2 regions of the Streptomyces sp. KR55 genome follow, and region 2 is predicted to be linked to the other one. Evidence: riboswitches for the same ligand, from Rfam matches in the RefSeq annotation. Region 2 holds a riboswitch; the other holds the start of a gene.

Region 1 (7,820 bases), on a different contig from region 2:
ATCACGCCAGTCGATGGCGTCGGTCGAGAGCCTCAGCCAGAGTCGTCGGCCGACGAGCGTCAGCCGGGGTCGTCGGTCGGCCGAGGAGCGTCAGCCGAAGGCGTCTGTCGGAAGCGTCAGCCGAGGTCGACCTCCGGGTAGAGCGGGAAGCCGGCCACGAGGTCGGTGGCCCGGTGGGAGATCTCGTCCGCGATCTTCGGGTCGAGGATGTGCTGGGCCTTGGAGGGCGTGCCCTTGGCGGTGGTGCCGGGCTCGGTGGAGGTGAGGACACGGTCGATGAGGCCGGCGACCTCGTCCATCTCGGCGGTGCCCAGGCCACGGGTGGTCAGGGCGGGGGTGCCGATGCGGATGCCGGAGGTGTACCAGGCCCCGTTGGGGTCGGCCGGGATGGCGTTGCGGTTGGTGACGATGCCGGACTCGAGAAGCGCGGCCTCGGCCTGGCGGCCGGTCAGTCCGTAGGAGGAGGCGACGTCGATCAGGTTGAGGTGGTTGTCCGTGCCGCCGGTCACCAGGGTCGCGCCCCGACGCATCAGACCCTCGGCGAGGGCGCGGGAGTTGTCGACGATGCGCTGGGCGTAGTCACGGAAGGAGGGCTGCCGTGCCTCGGCGAAAGCGACGGCCTTGGCGGCCATGACGTGCGGGAGCGGGCCGCCGAGGACCATCGGGCAGCCGCGGTCGACCTGGTCCTTGAGGGAGTCGTCGCACAGGACCATGCCGCCGCGCGGGCCGCGCAGCGACTTGTGGGTGGTGGTGGTGACGATCTGGGCGTGCGGGACCGGGTCGAAGTCGCCGGTCAGCACCTTGCCGGCGACCAGGCCCGCGAAGTGCGCCATGTCCACCATCAGGGTCGCCCCGACCTCGTCGGCGATCTCCCGCATGATCCGGAAGTTCACCAGACGGGGGTAGGCGGAGTAGCCGGCGACGATGATCAGCGGCTTGAACTCGCGGGCGGAGGCGCGCAGGGCCTCGTAGTCGAGGAGGCCGGTGGTGGGGTCGGTGCCGTAGGAGCGCTGGTCGAACATCTTGCCGGAGATGTTCGGGCGGAAGCCATGGGTGAGGTGACCGCCGGCGTCCAGGGACATGCCGAGCATGCGCTGGTTGCCGAAGGCCTGGCGCAGCTCGGCCCAGTCGGCCTCGGAGAGGTCGTTGACCTGGCGGGCGCCGGTCTTCTCCAGGAAGGGGGCCTCGACACGCTGGGCGAGGACGGCCCAGAAGGCGACGAGGTTGGCGTCGATGCCGGAGTGCGGCTGGACGTAGGCGTGGCGGGCGCCGAAGAGCTCCTTGGCGTGCTCGGCGGCCAGGGACTCGACGGTGTCGACGTTGCGGCAGCCGGCGTAGAAGCGGCGGCCAATGGTGCCCTCGGCGTACTTGTCGCTGAACCAGTTGCCCATCGCGAGGAGGGTGGCCGGGGAGGCGTAGTTCTCGGACGCGATCAGCTTGAGCATCTCGCGCTGGTCGTGGACCTCCTGGCCGATGGCGTCGGCGACGCGCGGCTCGACGGCGCGGATCACATCAAGGGCGGAGCGGAAGGCGGTGGATTCAGTGGAGAGGGGCTGCTGCTCTGGCATGTCGGCCTCCGGGCGGCGTGGCTTTCAGCGTTCGCGGTTCACGGTTCGGCCCAGGCGCACGGCACTCGCTCGTCAGGCCGTCTCAAGGCCCTCGGGGGCCGCTCCCCGATGGTCGGTCCCATCCCAGCGCGCCAGTCACGGCCCGCGAGTCAGCCTACCGGGCGCGCCGGACGATCAAGTTCCCGAGTCCACCATGCGAGCGACGATAGGAAGGGGGCAGCCTCATGTTCGGGAGTTGCCGTGACCGCTACGGAAAGTCTTATCGCCGCCGCCGAAGCCCACAGTGCGCACACCTACCACCCGCTGCCGGTGGTTGTCGCCAGCGCCGACGGGGCGTGGATGACGGACGTGGAGGGCCGACGCTATCTGGATCTGCTGGCCGGTTACTCGGCGCTCAACTTCGGACACTGCAACCGGCGGCTGATCGAGGCGGCGAAGGCGCAGTTGGAGCGGGTGACGCTGACGTCGCGCGCCTTCCATCACGATCGGTTCGCGGCGTTCTGCGCGGAGCTGGCGGAGCTGTGCGGGATGGAGATGGTGCTGCCGATGAACACGGGCGCGGAGGCGGTGGAGTCCGCGGTGAAGACGGCCCGGAAGTGGGGGTACCGGGTCAAGGGCGTGCCCGCGGAGATGGCGAAGATCGTGGTCGCCGGAGGCAACTTCCACGGCCGGACGATGACGATCATCAGCTTCTCCACCGACCCGGAGGCGCGGGCGGACTTCGGACCGTACACGCCGGGCTTCGCGATCGTGCCGTACGGGGATCTGACGGCGATGCGGGAGGCGATGACCGAGAACGCGGTCGCGGTGCTGCTCGAGCCGATCCAGGGCGAGTCGGGGGTGATCGTGCCGCCGCCGGGTTATCTGCCGGCGGTGCGGGAGCTGACCCGGGAGCGGAATGTGCTGTTCGTCGCCGACGAGATCCAGTCGGGCCTGGGGCGTACGGGGCGGACGTTCGCGTGCGAGCACGAGGGGGTCGTGCCGGACGTCTATGTGCTGGGGAAGGCGCTGGGTGGCGGGATCGTGCCGGTGTCGGCGGTGGTGTCGTCGGCGGAAGTGCTCGGGGTGTTCCGGCCCGGGGAGCACGGGTCGACGTTCGGCGGGAACCCGCTGGCCTGTGCGGTGGCGCTGGAGGTGATCGCGATGCTGCGGTCGGGCGAGTACCAGGCGCGGGCGGCGGAGCTCGGCGAGCATCTGCACCGGGAGCTGGCGGCGCTGGCCGGGACCGGGCGGGTGTCGCAGGTGCGCGGGCGCGGGCTGTGGGCGGGTGTGGACATCCATCCGAGGTACGGCACCGGGCGGGAGGTGTCCGAGAAGCTGATGGACCGGGGTGTGCTGGTGAAGGACACCCACGGTTCCACCATCCGGATCGCGCCACCGCTGGTCATCGGGAAGGAGGACCTGGACTGGGGGCTGGCCCAACTCCGCGGTGTGCTGGGCCTGTAGGGCCTCTCCTAGAGGATGACGTGCGGCAGGAAGCGGGCGTACTCGTCCGTGATCAGGCCGGAGGACTCGCGGATGCCGAGGCCGGCCGACTCGTCCTCGACGACCCAGGTGCCGAGAACGACGCGGTTGCCGTCGAAGTCTGGCAGGGGGGCCAACTCCTGGTAGCAGCACTGCTCTTCGCGCACGATCGGGTCCGCGCCCGGCTGGTGGACCGTCACTCCGGCGCCCTCGCGGCCGAGCAGGGGCTTGGCGACGTAGCCGCTGGTCGTGGCCAGTTCGCGAGGGCCGTCGAGGTAGGCGGGCAGCAGGTTCGGGTGTCCGGGATACAGCTCCCAGAGGATGGCGAGGAGTGCCTTGTTGCTCAGCAGCATCTTCCAGGCGGGCTCGATCCACAGGGTGGTGCCGGTGCCGCCGCCGTTGTCGAGGGTGTCGAGGACGTGGTCGGCGAAGCGGTCGGTGGTGAGCCATTCCCAGGGGTAGAGCTTGAAGCAGCTGCGGATGAAGCGGAGGTGGTTGTCGACGAAGCGTCCGGAGAGGCGGTCCCAGCCGATCTCCTCCATGGAGATCCAATCGGTGTCGAGGCCGGCCTGCTCCGCGGTCTCCTTCAGATAGGCGACCGTCATCAGGTCCTCGCCGAGTTCGTCGGCGCTGGAGTGGGCGAAGTACAGGGGGCTGCCGGGCGGGAGGAGGGCGGACTGCTTCTTCCAGGCGGCGGTGAGGCGTTCGTGAAGGGAGTTCCACTGGTCGGCGCCCGGGAAGCGCTCCTCCATCCAGAACCATTGGGGGGAGGCGGCCTCGACCAGAGAGGTGGGCGTGTCCGCGTTGTATTCGAGCAGCTTGGCCGGGCCCGTGCCGTCGTAGCGCAGGTCGAAGCGGCCGTAGACGGAGGGGAGTTCGGCGCGGCGGTGCCAGGCCTCGGCGACGGCCCGGGCGATGCGCGGGTCGGTGATGCCGAGGTCGGTGAAGCGGTCGGCGGTGACGATGTGCTCGGCGGCGGCGAGGCACATGCGGTGCAGTTCCTCGACCACGTCCTCCAGCGCCTCCACCTCCGCGAGGGAGAAGACGTAGTACGCGCTCTCGTCCCAGTAGGGGCGCAGGGAGTTGTCGGGATAGCGGGTGAGCGGGTAGATGAGCCCCTGTTCCTCGACGGTCTGCTGCCAGCCGGGGCGGGGCTCGATGGTGCGGCGTTCCACGAAGCGGCTTCCTTGCGTGTCCGTCGGATCCCGTGCGATTCCGCCGGCTCAGCCGCCGCCGGAGCCGCCCGAGCAGCCGAAGCCGCCGCGGTCGACGGCCTCGCTGCGGCTGAAGGTGCCGTAGTCGGCGTAGCCGCCGCTGACATCGGCGTCGTAGTACCAGTCGGCGTCGACCCGCTTGCCGGTGCTGCTGCCGGTGGTCTTCCTGCCCTTGCCGTACGAGGAACCGGACGACGAACCGGACGACGAACCGGACGAGGAGGACTTGCAGTTCTTGTCGGCGACGATCTTGTAGCCGTTGATGTAGTCATAGCTGTCGCGGTCCACACAGCGGCGGTCCGGTTCGGATCCGCAGGAGGTGAGGGCCGCGGCGATGACGCCCATGCCGCCGAGTACGACGGTGCTGGAGCGCAGCCGACGCCTGGTTTCCGCCATGTCCTTGTCTCCCCGTTGACAGTAGTTCGACCCGCGATCATAGGGGACTTGACTGTGCGCGCTCACATCAGGGCAGGGCCTTGCACAGCGCCTCCAGCGTTCCCGCCCAGGCGTGGTCGGGTGGGGTGCCGTATCCGACGACCAGGGCGTCGAGGGGCTGGGCCGGGGCGGTGGGGTGGCGGTAGCGGGACAGACCGTGGACGGCGACGCCCTGCCAGGTGGCGGCGCGGACCACCGACTGTTCGGTGCCGGGCGGGAGTTGGAGGACGGCGTGCAGGCCGGCCGCGATACCGGTGGCGCGCACGTCCGGGGCACGTTCGGTGAGGGCGGCGACCAGGTCGTCGCGGCGGCGCCGGTAGCGCAGGCGGGCGGCGCGGACATGGCGGTCGTAGGCGCCGGAGGTGAGGAACTCGGCGAGGGTCAGCTGTTCCAGTACGCCGGCGGACCGGCCGCCACCGTGCCGGGTGACCTCCGTGACGAGGGACGGCGGCAGGACCATCCAGGCCAGGCGTAGTCCGGGGGCAAGGGATTTGCTGGCGGTGCCGAGATAGACGACGTGGTCGGGGTCGAGGTCCTGCAGGGCGCCGACGGACTGGCGGTCGTAGCGGAACTCGCCGTCGTAGTCGTCCTCCAGGATCAGTCCGCCGGTGCGGCGCGCCCAGTCCACCACCGCGGCCCGGCGCTCGGGGAGCAGAGCTACGCCCATCGGGAACTGGTGCGCGGGGGTCAGCAGCACGGCCCGTACGCCGGCCAGGCCGTCATGGTCATCGTCATCGTCGGGGGTGTTCCCGGCCCCGGCGGGGCCGGTACGTTGGACGACGGTGCCGTCGGTGTCGAACGGGAGCGGGGCGGTCCGCAGGCCTGCCCGTTCCACGATGTTCCAGTGCACGTCGAGGCCGTAGGACTCCACGGCGAGAGTGCGCAGGCCGCGGGCGTGGAGGACTCCCGCGAGCAGTTCGAGACCGTGGGCGAATCCGGCACAGACGACGATCCGGTCGGGGTCGGCGCGCACGCCGCGGGCGCGGGAGAGGTATCCGGCGAGGGCGGTGCGCAGTTCGATGCAGCCGCGGGGGTCGCCGTAGCCGAGGGCGTCGTTCGGGGCCGAGGCAAGGGCGCGACAGGTGGCCTTGAGCCACTCGGCACGGGGGAAGGAGGCCAGGTCGGGGGTGCCGGGGATCAGGTTGTAGGCGGGTCGGCCGGGTACGCGCGGGTGCGCTGCGGTGCGCTCGGGCGGCCTGGGTACGGCCCGGTCGGCGACCCGGGTGCCGGAGCCCTGGCGGGCGGTGAGCCAGCCCTCGGCGACGAGGTCGGCGTAGGACTCGGCGACGGTGTTGCGGGCGATGCCCAGGTCGGCGGCGAGGGAGCGGGAGGAGGGCAGCCGGGTGCCGGGGGCGAGCCGGCCGGTGCGCACGGCCTCGCGCAGCGCCTCGGTCAGGCCGCGCCGCAGGCCGGGTCCGGAGGGTTCGAGGTGCAGGTCGATGCCCAGAGTGGCCCGGGGTTTTGCCATGGAAATGGACCATACTCCTGGGCTGCCTCGCTCGTAGGGTCGAGGACATGACCACGAACGACAACGCCACCACGCCCGCGGAATACGCCCCCGAACCCACGCCCCGTCTCGACTGGGCCGCGCTCGCCCCCGACGTCTTCAAGGCGATGGTCCGGCTCGACGCGGCCGCCCAGCAGGGCCTCGACCCGAAGCTGCGCGAGCTGGTGAAGATCCGCGCCTCCCAGCTCAACCACTGCGCCTATTGCATCGACATCCACAGCAAGGACGCGCTCGCGGCCGGGGAGAGCGTGGAGCGGATCATCCAGCTGAGCGCGTGGGAGGAGTCGGCGCACTTCTACACCGAGAAGGAGCTGGCGGCGCTGGAGCTGACCGAGGCGGTGACCGTCCTGACGGACGGGTTTGTGCCGGACGAGGTGTACGAGCGGGCGGCGAAGCACTTCGAGGAGGCCGAGCTGGTGCAGCTGATCGCCTCGATCGCGGTGATCAACGCCTGGAACCGCTTCGGGGTGACCTGCCGTCGGGTGCCGGGCCACTACCAGCCGCGCGGGCACGCATGACGGCTCGTACGACCCTGCTGTACGCCGGGGTCCGTTCCGCGATGCGGGAGCTGAGCGCCGCCGCGAAGCAGGGCCTCGGTGATCCCGCACTCGCCGAGCTGGTGCAGATCCGTGCCTCGCAGCTGAACCACTGTGCGTTCTGCCTCGACATGCACCTGACGCTCGCGCGCAAGCACGGAGTGAGCGACCGGCAGCTCGATCTGCTTGCGGCCTGGGAGGAGAGCGGGGATCTCTTCAGTGACCGCGAGCGGGCCGCGCTGGAGCTGACCGAGGCGGTGACCGTCCTCACGGACGGAACGGACCGTTTCGTTCCGGACGAGGTGTACGCACGGGCGGCGAAGCACTTCGACGACGGTCAACTCGCCCATCTCATCGCCCTGATCAGCGTCATCAACGGCTGGAACAGGCTGATGGTGAGCCGGCGGATCCCCGCGGGGAGTGCCGAGTGGTGAGCCAGAGGTGGTCCCGGCTTCCCGCAGCGCGCCACGGACGCGCTGCGGGAGATCGGGGCGGACCTGGGGAAGTCCGGGGAGCAGTGGTCAGGGCAGCCACGCCCGCCAGGTCGACTCGTGGCTGTCCACCCACTTCTTCGCCGCCTCCTCGGGCGTCAGCTTCTGCTCGGCGATCATCAGGGAGACCTCGTTCTGGTCCTCGGTCGTCCACTTGAAGTTCTTCAGCAGGGCGGCGGCCTTGCCGCCGTCCCGGGCGAAGTCCGTGTTGAGGTACTTCTGCAGCGGCGTGTGCGGATAGGCGCAGGCGACCTTCGCCGGGTCCGCGTCGCAGCCCTCCTGGTACGCGGGGAGCTTCACCTCGGTCATGGGGACCTTCTTGAAGAGCCACTGCGGGGAGTACCAGTACGTCAGGAAGGGCTTCTTCTCCTTGGCGAACTGCTTGATCTGGGTGATCTGCGCGGCCTCCGAACCGGCGAAGACGACCTGGTAGTCCAGCTTCAGGTTCTTCACCAGCGCCTTGTCGTTGGTGACGTAGGAGGGGGAGCCGTCCATCAACTGGCCCTTGCCGCCGCTCTCCGGGGTGCGGAACTGGTCGGCGTACTTGTTGAGGTTCTTCCAGTTCGTGACGTCGGGGTGCTGCTTGGCGAAGTACGTGGGGACGT
Region 2 (7,820 bases):
CCGGGGGTTTGCGAGGAGAGGAGCGCTGCCGTGTACTTCGTCGACACCATCGAAGTGCCGGGACTGGGCAACCGCGGCTATGTGGCGGGGGGTGCGCACGGCGCCGTCGTCGTCGATCCCCCGCGTGACGTCGATCGGGTGATCGCGGCCGCCGCCCGGCGGGGCGTGCGCATCACGCACGTCGTCGAGACCCACGTCCACAACGACTACGTCACCGGCGGCCTGGAGCTGGCCCGGGTGACCGGCGCCTCGTATCTCGTGCCGGCCGGAGCCCGGGTGGCGTACGAGCGCGTGCCGGTGGCCGACGGGGACCGGGCGGAGATCGAGGCGGGGCTGGCGCTGCGCGCGCTGGCCACGCCGGGCCACACCCCGCACCACACGTCGTACGTCCTGGAGCACGACGGACGGGCGGTGGCCGTCTTCACCGGAGGCTCCCTGCTGATCGGCACGGTCGGACGCCCCGATCTGGTCGAGCCGCGGCTGACCGAACAGCTGGCCCGCGCCCAGTACGACTCCGCGCACCGCCTGGCCGCGGAGCTCCCGGACGCGACCGAGGTGCTGCCCACGCACGGCTTCGGCAGCTTCTGTTCCGCCGGGCACAGCGACACGGGCGCGGAGACGACGATCGGCCGGGAGCGCACCGCCAACGAGGCGCTCGTCAAGGACGTCGACACCTTTGTCGCCGACCTGCTGGCCGGCCTCGACGACGTACCCGCGTACTACGCCCACATGGGCCCGGCCAACGCCAAGGGCCCGGCCCCCGTCGACCTCACCCCGCCCCGCCGCGCGGACGCCGAGGAGATCGCAGCCCGGCTGGCCGCCGGCGAATGGGTAGTGGACCTGCGCAACCGGGTCGCGTTCGCCGAGGGGCATGTCGCCGGGGCGTTGAACTTCGAGGCCGACGGGCAGCTCGCCACGTATCTGGCCTGGCTGCTGCCCTGGGGCAAGCCGGTCACGCTGCTCGCCGAGTCGGCCGCCCAGCTGGCCGACGCCCAGCGCGAGCTCGTCCGGGTCGGCATCGACCGGCCCGCCGCGGCGGCGACCGGCTCGCCCGGCGACTGGGTGCCGGCGGGAGAACGGCCCCGCACGTTTCCGCGCGCCACCTTCGCGGAGCTCGGCGCCCAGGAGGCTGTCGTGGTCCTCGACGTGCGGCGCGACTCCGAGCGTGCGACCGGGCACATCCCGGGATCACTCCACATACCGCTGCACCGACTGCGCGACCGGCTCACCGAGATTCCGGACGGCACCGTGTGGGTGCACTGCGCCGGGGGGATGCGGGCGGCCATCGCGGCGTCCCTCCTCGACGCGGCAGGGCGTGCGGTCGTCGCCGTCGACGACCGCTTCGACGCGGCACGCGAGGCCGGGTTGATCCCGGACCGCCTCACTCCCGCCGAGGCCGCCGACCGAACGCATACGGACGCCGTACTCCTGGACGTCCGTGAACCGGCCGAGTGGGCCGCGGGACACGCCCCCGGCGCCGTGCCCGCCCCGCTGTCCGGCCTCGCGGCCGGGGGTGAACTGCCGCAGAGCGCCCAGGGCCGGCCGGTCGTCGCGATCTGCCGCTCCGGGCGGCGCTCCCGCGAGGCGGCGGACCTGCTCGCCGCGCGCGGCGTCCGCGTGGCAGACGTCGCGGGCGGTATGCGGGCGTGGGCCGAGGCGGGTCTGCCGGTCGTGCGCGACGAGCAGCGCACCTCGCCCGCGTGAGCGCGTTCGTCCTCGCCCTCGTCGCCGGGGCCCTCACCGGTCTCGCCCTGGGCGCCCTCGGGGGCGGTGGGAGCGTGCTGGCGGTGCCCGCACTGATCTACCTGCTCGGCCTCACCCCTGCCGCGGCGGCCACCGCGAGCCTGGTCGTCGTCACCGTCACGTCCGCCACCGCCCTGATCGGGCATGCCCGCGAGGGCACCGTGCGGTGGAAGCACGGCCTCCTGTTCGCCCTCGCGGGACTCGGGCCCGCGGCGGTCGGCGGCGCGGTCTCGGCGTGGCTCCCGGCCGGAGTGCTGACCGGCGCCTTCGCCGTGATCGCCGCAGTCGCCGCGCTGCGGATGCTGCGGCCGTCGGCCTCCGCGCCCACCGAGGCGCCGGCCCGCCCGGTTCGGGTCGCCACGGCCGGGGCGGGGCTCGGCGCGGTCACCGGGGTGATGGGGGTGGGCGGCGGCTTTCTCGCCGTACCGGCGCTGGTGAACGTGGTGGGGCTGCGGATGCGGGCGGCCGTGGGCACGAGCCTGCTGGTCATCACACTCAACTCGCTGGTCGCGCTGGCGGCCCGGGCGGGGGCGGACGTGAGCATCGACTGGGCGCGTGTCGCGCCCTTCGCCGCCGCTGCGGTCCTCGCCGCATGGGACGGCAAACGCCTCGCGGCCCGCATCTCCGCCGGTTCGCTTCAGCGGATCTTCGCCGGCGCCCTGCTGGCGGTGGCCGCGTTCATGCTGGCCGATGCCGTCCTGTGAGGGCGGGCGGGGCGGTCAGGCCAGGGAGAGGAACAGCTTCTCCAGGCGGGCCTTCATCTCGTCCGTGGTCTCGCCGCTGCCGTCACCGTTGCCGACGTCGGTCAGACACTGCTGGAGCCCGGTCGCGATGATCGCGAAACCGGCCCGGTCGAGGGCGCGCGAGGCGGCGGCGAGCTGTGTGACGACGTCCTCGCAGTCCCGTCCCTCCTCGATCATCTTGATCACTCCGGTGATCTGACCCTGCGCCCGGCGCAGCCGGTTCAGCACCGACTTCAGCTCATCACCCTCGAACCGCACATCCACGGCCACCCACTCCTCTGTATACCCTTAGGGGTATTTTACCTCCCCCCAGGGTGTGTACCCCTCACCGCATGCCAAGGAAGAATCGCACGCACCATGAACGCTCCCCGCACTCTCGACGCCGACGAGGCCCGGACCCGACTGCCCGAGCTCACCGTCATCGACGTCCGCACCCCGGGCGAGTACGCCACCGGCCACGTCCCCGGCGCCCTCAACATCCCCCTGGACCAGCTCCGCCGGGCCCTGCCCACACTCCGTCAGGTGAACGGCGAACTGCTTCTCGTGTGCGCCTCCGGGGCCCGCTCCGAGCAGGCCTGTACGGCCCTCGCCGCGGAGGGCATCGGCGCCATGACGCTGACCGGCGGAACCCAGGACTGGGCCCGGCGCGGTCATGAACTGGCCCGCCCGCAGCAGAGCACCCGCACGACCTGGTCCATGGAACGCCAGGTCCGGTTCACCGCGGGCAGCATCGTCCTGACCGGCCTCGGTCTCGGACTCCTGCACCCCGCCTGGCAGTTGCTCGCCGCCGGGATCGCGGGCGGACTGGTCTTCTCCGCCCTGACCAACACCTGCGGCATGGCCGTCGTCCTCGGCAAACTGCCGCACAACCGGCCGCGCCCCGCCGACCTGGACGCCACTCTGGCGGCGCTCGCGGCCCGGTAGGCCGACGGCGAAACGGGCGGCCGTACGACTCGGCTCCACCGTAGGCTGAACGCCCCCGTTCGACCGGCGAAGGAGCAGCGTGAGCAAGGCACAGACGCAGACGAGTACGCCCCCGTGGCGCATGCTCCTCGGCTATGTACGGCCGCACCGATGGGCCCTGCTCGCGGGCGCGGTGCTCTCGCTGGTCACCGGGGCCACCGGCCTGCTGCTGCCGCTGGTGGCGCGGGACCTGATCGACGACCTTTCCCACGACCGGGCCATCACAGGTGCGCTGATCGCGATGTCGGCGCTGGTCGTCGCCAACGCGGCGGTGGGCGCGCTGGGTTCGTACGTGCTGCGGCGCACCGCGGAGTCGGTGGTCCTCGGCGCGCGGCGAGCCCTGTCGTCGTATCTGCTGCGCCTGCGCATAGCCGCCGTGGACCGCACCGAGCCGGGCGACCTGATGGCCCGTATCACCTCGGACACCACGTTGCTGCGCGAGGTCACCACCGACTCTCTGGTGGGCCTCGGCACCGGCGGGCTCACGCTGGTCGCAACCGTGGTGATGATGGGCTTCGTCGACCCGGTGCTGCTCGGTGTCACGCTGGCCGTGATCCTGTGCGCGGGCGTGGTCCTCGGCATGATCGTGCCCCGGATCAACCGGGCCAGCCGGCAGGCGCAGGACGCGGTCGGCGTGATGGGCGCCTCGCTGGAGCGGGTGCTGGGCGCGCTGCGCACGGTGAAGGCGTCCGGCGCCGAGCACCGGGAGGAGGGCGCGCTGCACGCCGCGGCCGAGGAGTCGTGGCGGCAGAGTGTGCGTGCCGCCAAGTGGTCGGCGGCCGCGGGCAACACGGCCGGACTGGCGATGCAGATCGCCTTCATCACGGTGCTCGCGGTGGGCGGGGCACGGGTCGCGACCGGCGCCGTCGACGTCGGCACACTGGTCGCGTTCCTGCTGTACGTCTTCTATCTGATGTCGCCGATCCAGCAGGTCGTCGGTGCGATCACCCAGTACCAGACGGGTGCCGCGGCGCTGTCCCGCATCCAGGAGGCGCTGCGGCTGCCCGCCGAACCCGCGGTCCAGGCCGCCCCGTTGCCGTCGGCCGACGCCGAACCGGCCGCGCTGGCCTTCACCGATGTCCGCTTCCGGTACGCCGACGACCTGCCGTACGTGCACCACGGGGTGACCTTCGCCGTGCCCGCGCGGGGCATGACGGCGTTCGTCGGCCCGTCCGGCGCGGGCAAGACCACCGTCTTCTCCCTCATCGAGCGGTTCTACGACCCCGAGTCGGGCGAGATCACGCTGGACGGCCGGGAACTCGCCCAGTGGGAGCTGCCGCAGCTGCGGTCCGCGATCGGCTATGTGGAGCAGGACGCGCCCGTCCTGTCGGGCTCGCTGCGCGAGAACCTGCTGCTGGGCAACCCGGACGCGGACGACGACACCCTTGCGCGGGTGCTGAAGACGACCCGGCTCGACGGTCTGGTCGGGCGGCTGCCGCGCGGACTGGACACGCTCGTCGGGCACCGCGGCACCAAGCTGTCGGGCGGTGAGCGTCAGCGGGTGGCGATCGCCCGCGCCCTGCTGCGCCGCCCCCGGCTGCTGCTCCTCGACGAAGCGACCTCGCAGCTGGACGCGGTGAACGAGGCCGCGCTGCGTGACACCGTGGCCGATGTGGCCCGGACGACCACGGTGCTGGTCGTCGCCCACCGGCTGTCCACGGTGACGATGGCCGACCGGATCGTGGTCATGGACGCCGGCAAGGTCCGTGCGGTGGGCACCCACCGCGAACTCGTGGCCGCCGACCCGCTGTACGCGGAGCTGGCGGCCACCCAGTTCCTCGCCACGGCCGACGCCGACTGAGCGGCCGGGCCGGTCGGGCCTGCCGCGCTTGCCGAGGCCGACCGGGCGGAGGAATCTCGTAGGAGAGGCCCTGTACGGCCCGCTCCCCCGCCGGGCCGCGGCCCTCGAAGGAGGTCACGATGGGTACTGCGGCAAGCCCCAGCTTCGACACCGAGACGTTGCGCCGGGGCATAGAAGGCAATCCGAACACTCTCCTGTCGCTCTACGCCGACGACGCCGAACTGCGTGTCGTGGACCGCAACTCCCAGCCCAGCCACCCACGGCTGCTGCACGGCCGCGACGAGATCAGCGCCATGCTCGACGACGTCTACAGCCGCGATATGACGCACAAGCTGGAGAACTGCGTCATCCAGGGTGACCGTGCGGCCTTCAGCGAGTCCTGCGAGTACGCCGACGGGGTCCGCGTACTCGCCGAGTCGATGATCACGCTGCGCGGCGGCAAGATCGCCGAACAGACCCTGATCCAGGCCTGGGACGAGCAGGAGTAGCCAGCAAGTCAGCAACCATCAGCAGTGACACGTACGGTGCCGCACGGCCTCGGTTACCCTGACCCGGGGCCGTGACTGGCGCTGAGGTGGAGTACCACCAGGGAGCGGTCCCCGCAGAGTCGATGCCGCGCGCCTGGGCGATCCGGTCGATCGACCCAGGAGTGGATCATGACTCAGGCCCGGCTCATGGACGGCACCACGCTTGCCCGGCGCACCGTCGAGGACACCGCCAGGCGTGCGGCCGCCCTCACCGACCGGACGGGCACCGTCCCGTGTCTGGCGACGGTGCTGGTGGGCGAGGATCCCGCGTCCGTCACCTACGTCCGTATGAAGCAGAACCGCTGCCGCAAGGCCGGCATCGCCTCGCAGCATGTGGCGCTGCCCGCCGCCACGACCACCGAGGAACTCGTCGGCACGCTCCGGGCCCTGTCCGCCGACCCGCGGGTGCACGGCATCCTGCTCCAGCACCCGATGGGCGAGCACATCGACGAGCGGGCCGCATTCGAGGCGATCACTCCCGAGAAGGACGTCGACGGTGTCACCTTCGCGTCGTTCGCGACGATGAGCTTCGGCCTGCCGGGATTCGTGTCCTGCACGCCCGGCGGGATCATGCGGCTGCTCGACGAGTACGGCGTCGAGCCGGCCGGGAAGCGGGCCGTCGTGATCGGCCGCAGCGCCATCCTCGGCAAGCCGGTCGGCATGCTGCTGCTCGCCCGGAACGCGACGGTCACCTACTGCCACTCGCGCACCCGGGACCTGTCGTCGGTCGTGCGCGAGGCGGACATCGTCGTCGCCGCGGTCGGGCGGCCGCGGCTGATCCAGGGCCGGGACATCAAGCCGGGCGCCGTCGTGATCGACGCCGGATACAACCCCGGGAACGTCGGCGACGTCGACTTCGACTCGGCCGTGGAGCGGGCCGGGCTGATCACCCCGGTGCCGGGCGGGGTCGGTCCGATGACGATCGCCACGCTGCTGGAGCAGACCGTCGACGCGGCCGAGCGGCAGCTCTCGACGGCCTGAACTTACTCCCGAGTCAGAAGTGTTGACGGTGTCCGGAAATGGTCGGACTGTAGTGGACATGCCGAATAAACGTGCGCGTCTGCTCGTTGTTCTGGTTCTCCTCTGTGGATTCCTGACGGTGGCCGGCACCCGTCCCGCCACCGCCGACCCCCTCCCCGACGCCCTCTGGTTCGACGGCTCCCCGCTCACCGTGCAGAACGGCCGCTTCACCGACGCCTCCGGCCGGGAAGTGGTCCTGCGCGGCTACAACGTCTCCGGCGAGACCAAGCTGGCGGAGAACGGCGGCCTCCCGTTCGCCTCGGTCGCCGACGCCCGCAGGTCCGCGACCGCGCTGCGTGCCCTCGGCGGCGGCAACACCGTCCGCTTCCTGCTGTCCTGGGCCTACGCCGAGCCTGTGCGCGGCCAGGTGGACACGGTGTACCTGGCCGCGGCCACCGACCAGATGCGCGCGTTCCTCGACGCCGGTGTCCGCGTCTACCCGGACTTCCACCAGGACCTCTACTCCCGCCACCTCTTCGACCCCGACAGCTGGTACACCGGCGACGGCGCCCCCAAGTGGGCGGTCGACGCCGGGAATTACCCCGACGAGTTCTGCGGGATCTGCCTCTTCTGGGGCCAGAACATCACCCAGAACGAGGCCGTGAAGCGGGCGTCGTACGACTTCTGGCACAACGCGCACGGAGTCCAGGACGCCTTCCTCACCACGGCCCAGAAGACCATGGCCTACGTCAGACAGCACCTGTCGGCCGAGGACTTCGCCGGCATCGTCGGCTTCGACCCGTACAACGAACCGCACGCCGGCGTCTACGACCCGGGCCAGACCAGCCGCACCTGGGAACGGGACGTGCTGTGGCCCTTCTACGAGAAGTTCCGTGCCCGCATGGACGCGGCCGGCTGGCAGACCAAGCCTGCCTTCGTCGAACCGAACCTGTTCTGGAACGCCAACCTCGACTTCCAGAAGGAGGAGGGCGGCCTGCTGGACGCGGGCACCCTCGGCCCCCGTTACGTCTTCAACACCCACTTCTACGACCAGAAGGCGATCTCGGGCGTCTTCATGTGGGG

The links. A riboswitch is a leader RNA that binds a small molecule or an ion and turns the genes downstream of it on or off. The one in region 2 is predicted to bind ZMP and ZTP.
Region 1: another riboswitch for ZMP and ZTP. It lies ahead of ACTWQJ_RS08480 (glycine hydroxymethyltransferase); the one in region 2 lies ahead of ACTWQJ_RS18460 (bifunctional 5,10-methylenetetrahydrofolate dehydrogenase/5,10-methenyltetrahydrofolate cyclohydrolase).

Annotation. Positions count from the first base shown of each region.
Region 1 covers NZ_JBQQCE010000039.1:5,302-13,121, forward strand. The annotation lists gene ACTWQJ_RS08480 (glycine hydroxymethyltransferase) at 117-1,568, opposite strand; ZMP/ZTP riboswitch at 1,610-1,717, opposite strand; gene rocD (ornithine--oxo-acid transaminase) at 1,809-3,014, shown strand; gene ACTWQJ_RS08490 (glutathionylspermidine synthase family protein) at 3,023-4,207, opposite strand; gene ACTWQJ_RS08495 (hypothetical protein) at 4,256-4,642, opposite strand; gene pdxR (MocR-like pyridoxine biosynthesis transcription factor PdxR) at 4,710-6,149, opposite strand; gene ACTWQJ_RS08505 (carboxymuconolactone decarboxylase family protein) at 6,197-6,706, shown strand; gene ACTWQJ_RS08510 (carboxymuconolactone decarboxylase family protein) at 6,703-7,158, shown strand; gene ACTWQJ_RS08515 (ABC transporter substrate-binding protein) at 7,246-7,820, opposite strand, start outside.
Region 2 covers NZ_JBQQCE010000112.1:15,664-23,483, forward strand. The annotation lists gene ACTWQJ_RS18430 (MBL fold metallo-hydrolase) at 31-1,704, shown strand; gene ACTWQJ_RS18435 (sulfite exporter TauE/SafE family protein) at 1,701-2,447, shown strand; gene ACTWQJ_RS18440 (metal-sensitive transcriptional regulator) at 2,463-2,750, opposite strand; gene ACTWQJ_RS18445 (rhodanese-like domain-containing protein) at 2,844-3,410, shown strand; gene ACTWQJ_RS18450 (ABC transporter ATP-binding protein) at 3,532-5,250, shown strand; gene ACTWQJ_RS18455 (nuclear transport factor 2 family protein) at 5,370-5,738, shown strand; ZMP/ZTP riboswitch at 5,800-5,884, shown strand; gene ACTWQJ_RS18460 (bifunctional 5,10-methylenetetrahydrofolate dehydrogenase/5,10-methenyltetrahydrofolate cyclohydrolase) at 5,907-6,758, shown strand; partial or broken gene ACTWQJ_RS18465 (cellulase family glycosylhydrolase) at 6,817-7,820, shown strand, end outside.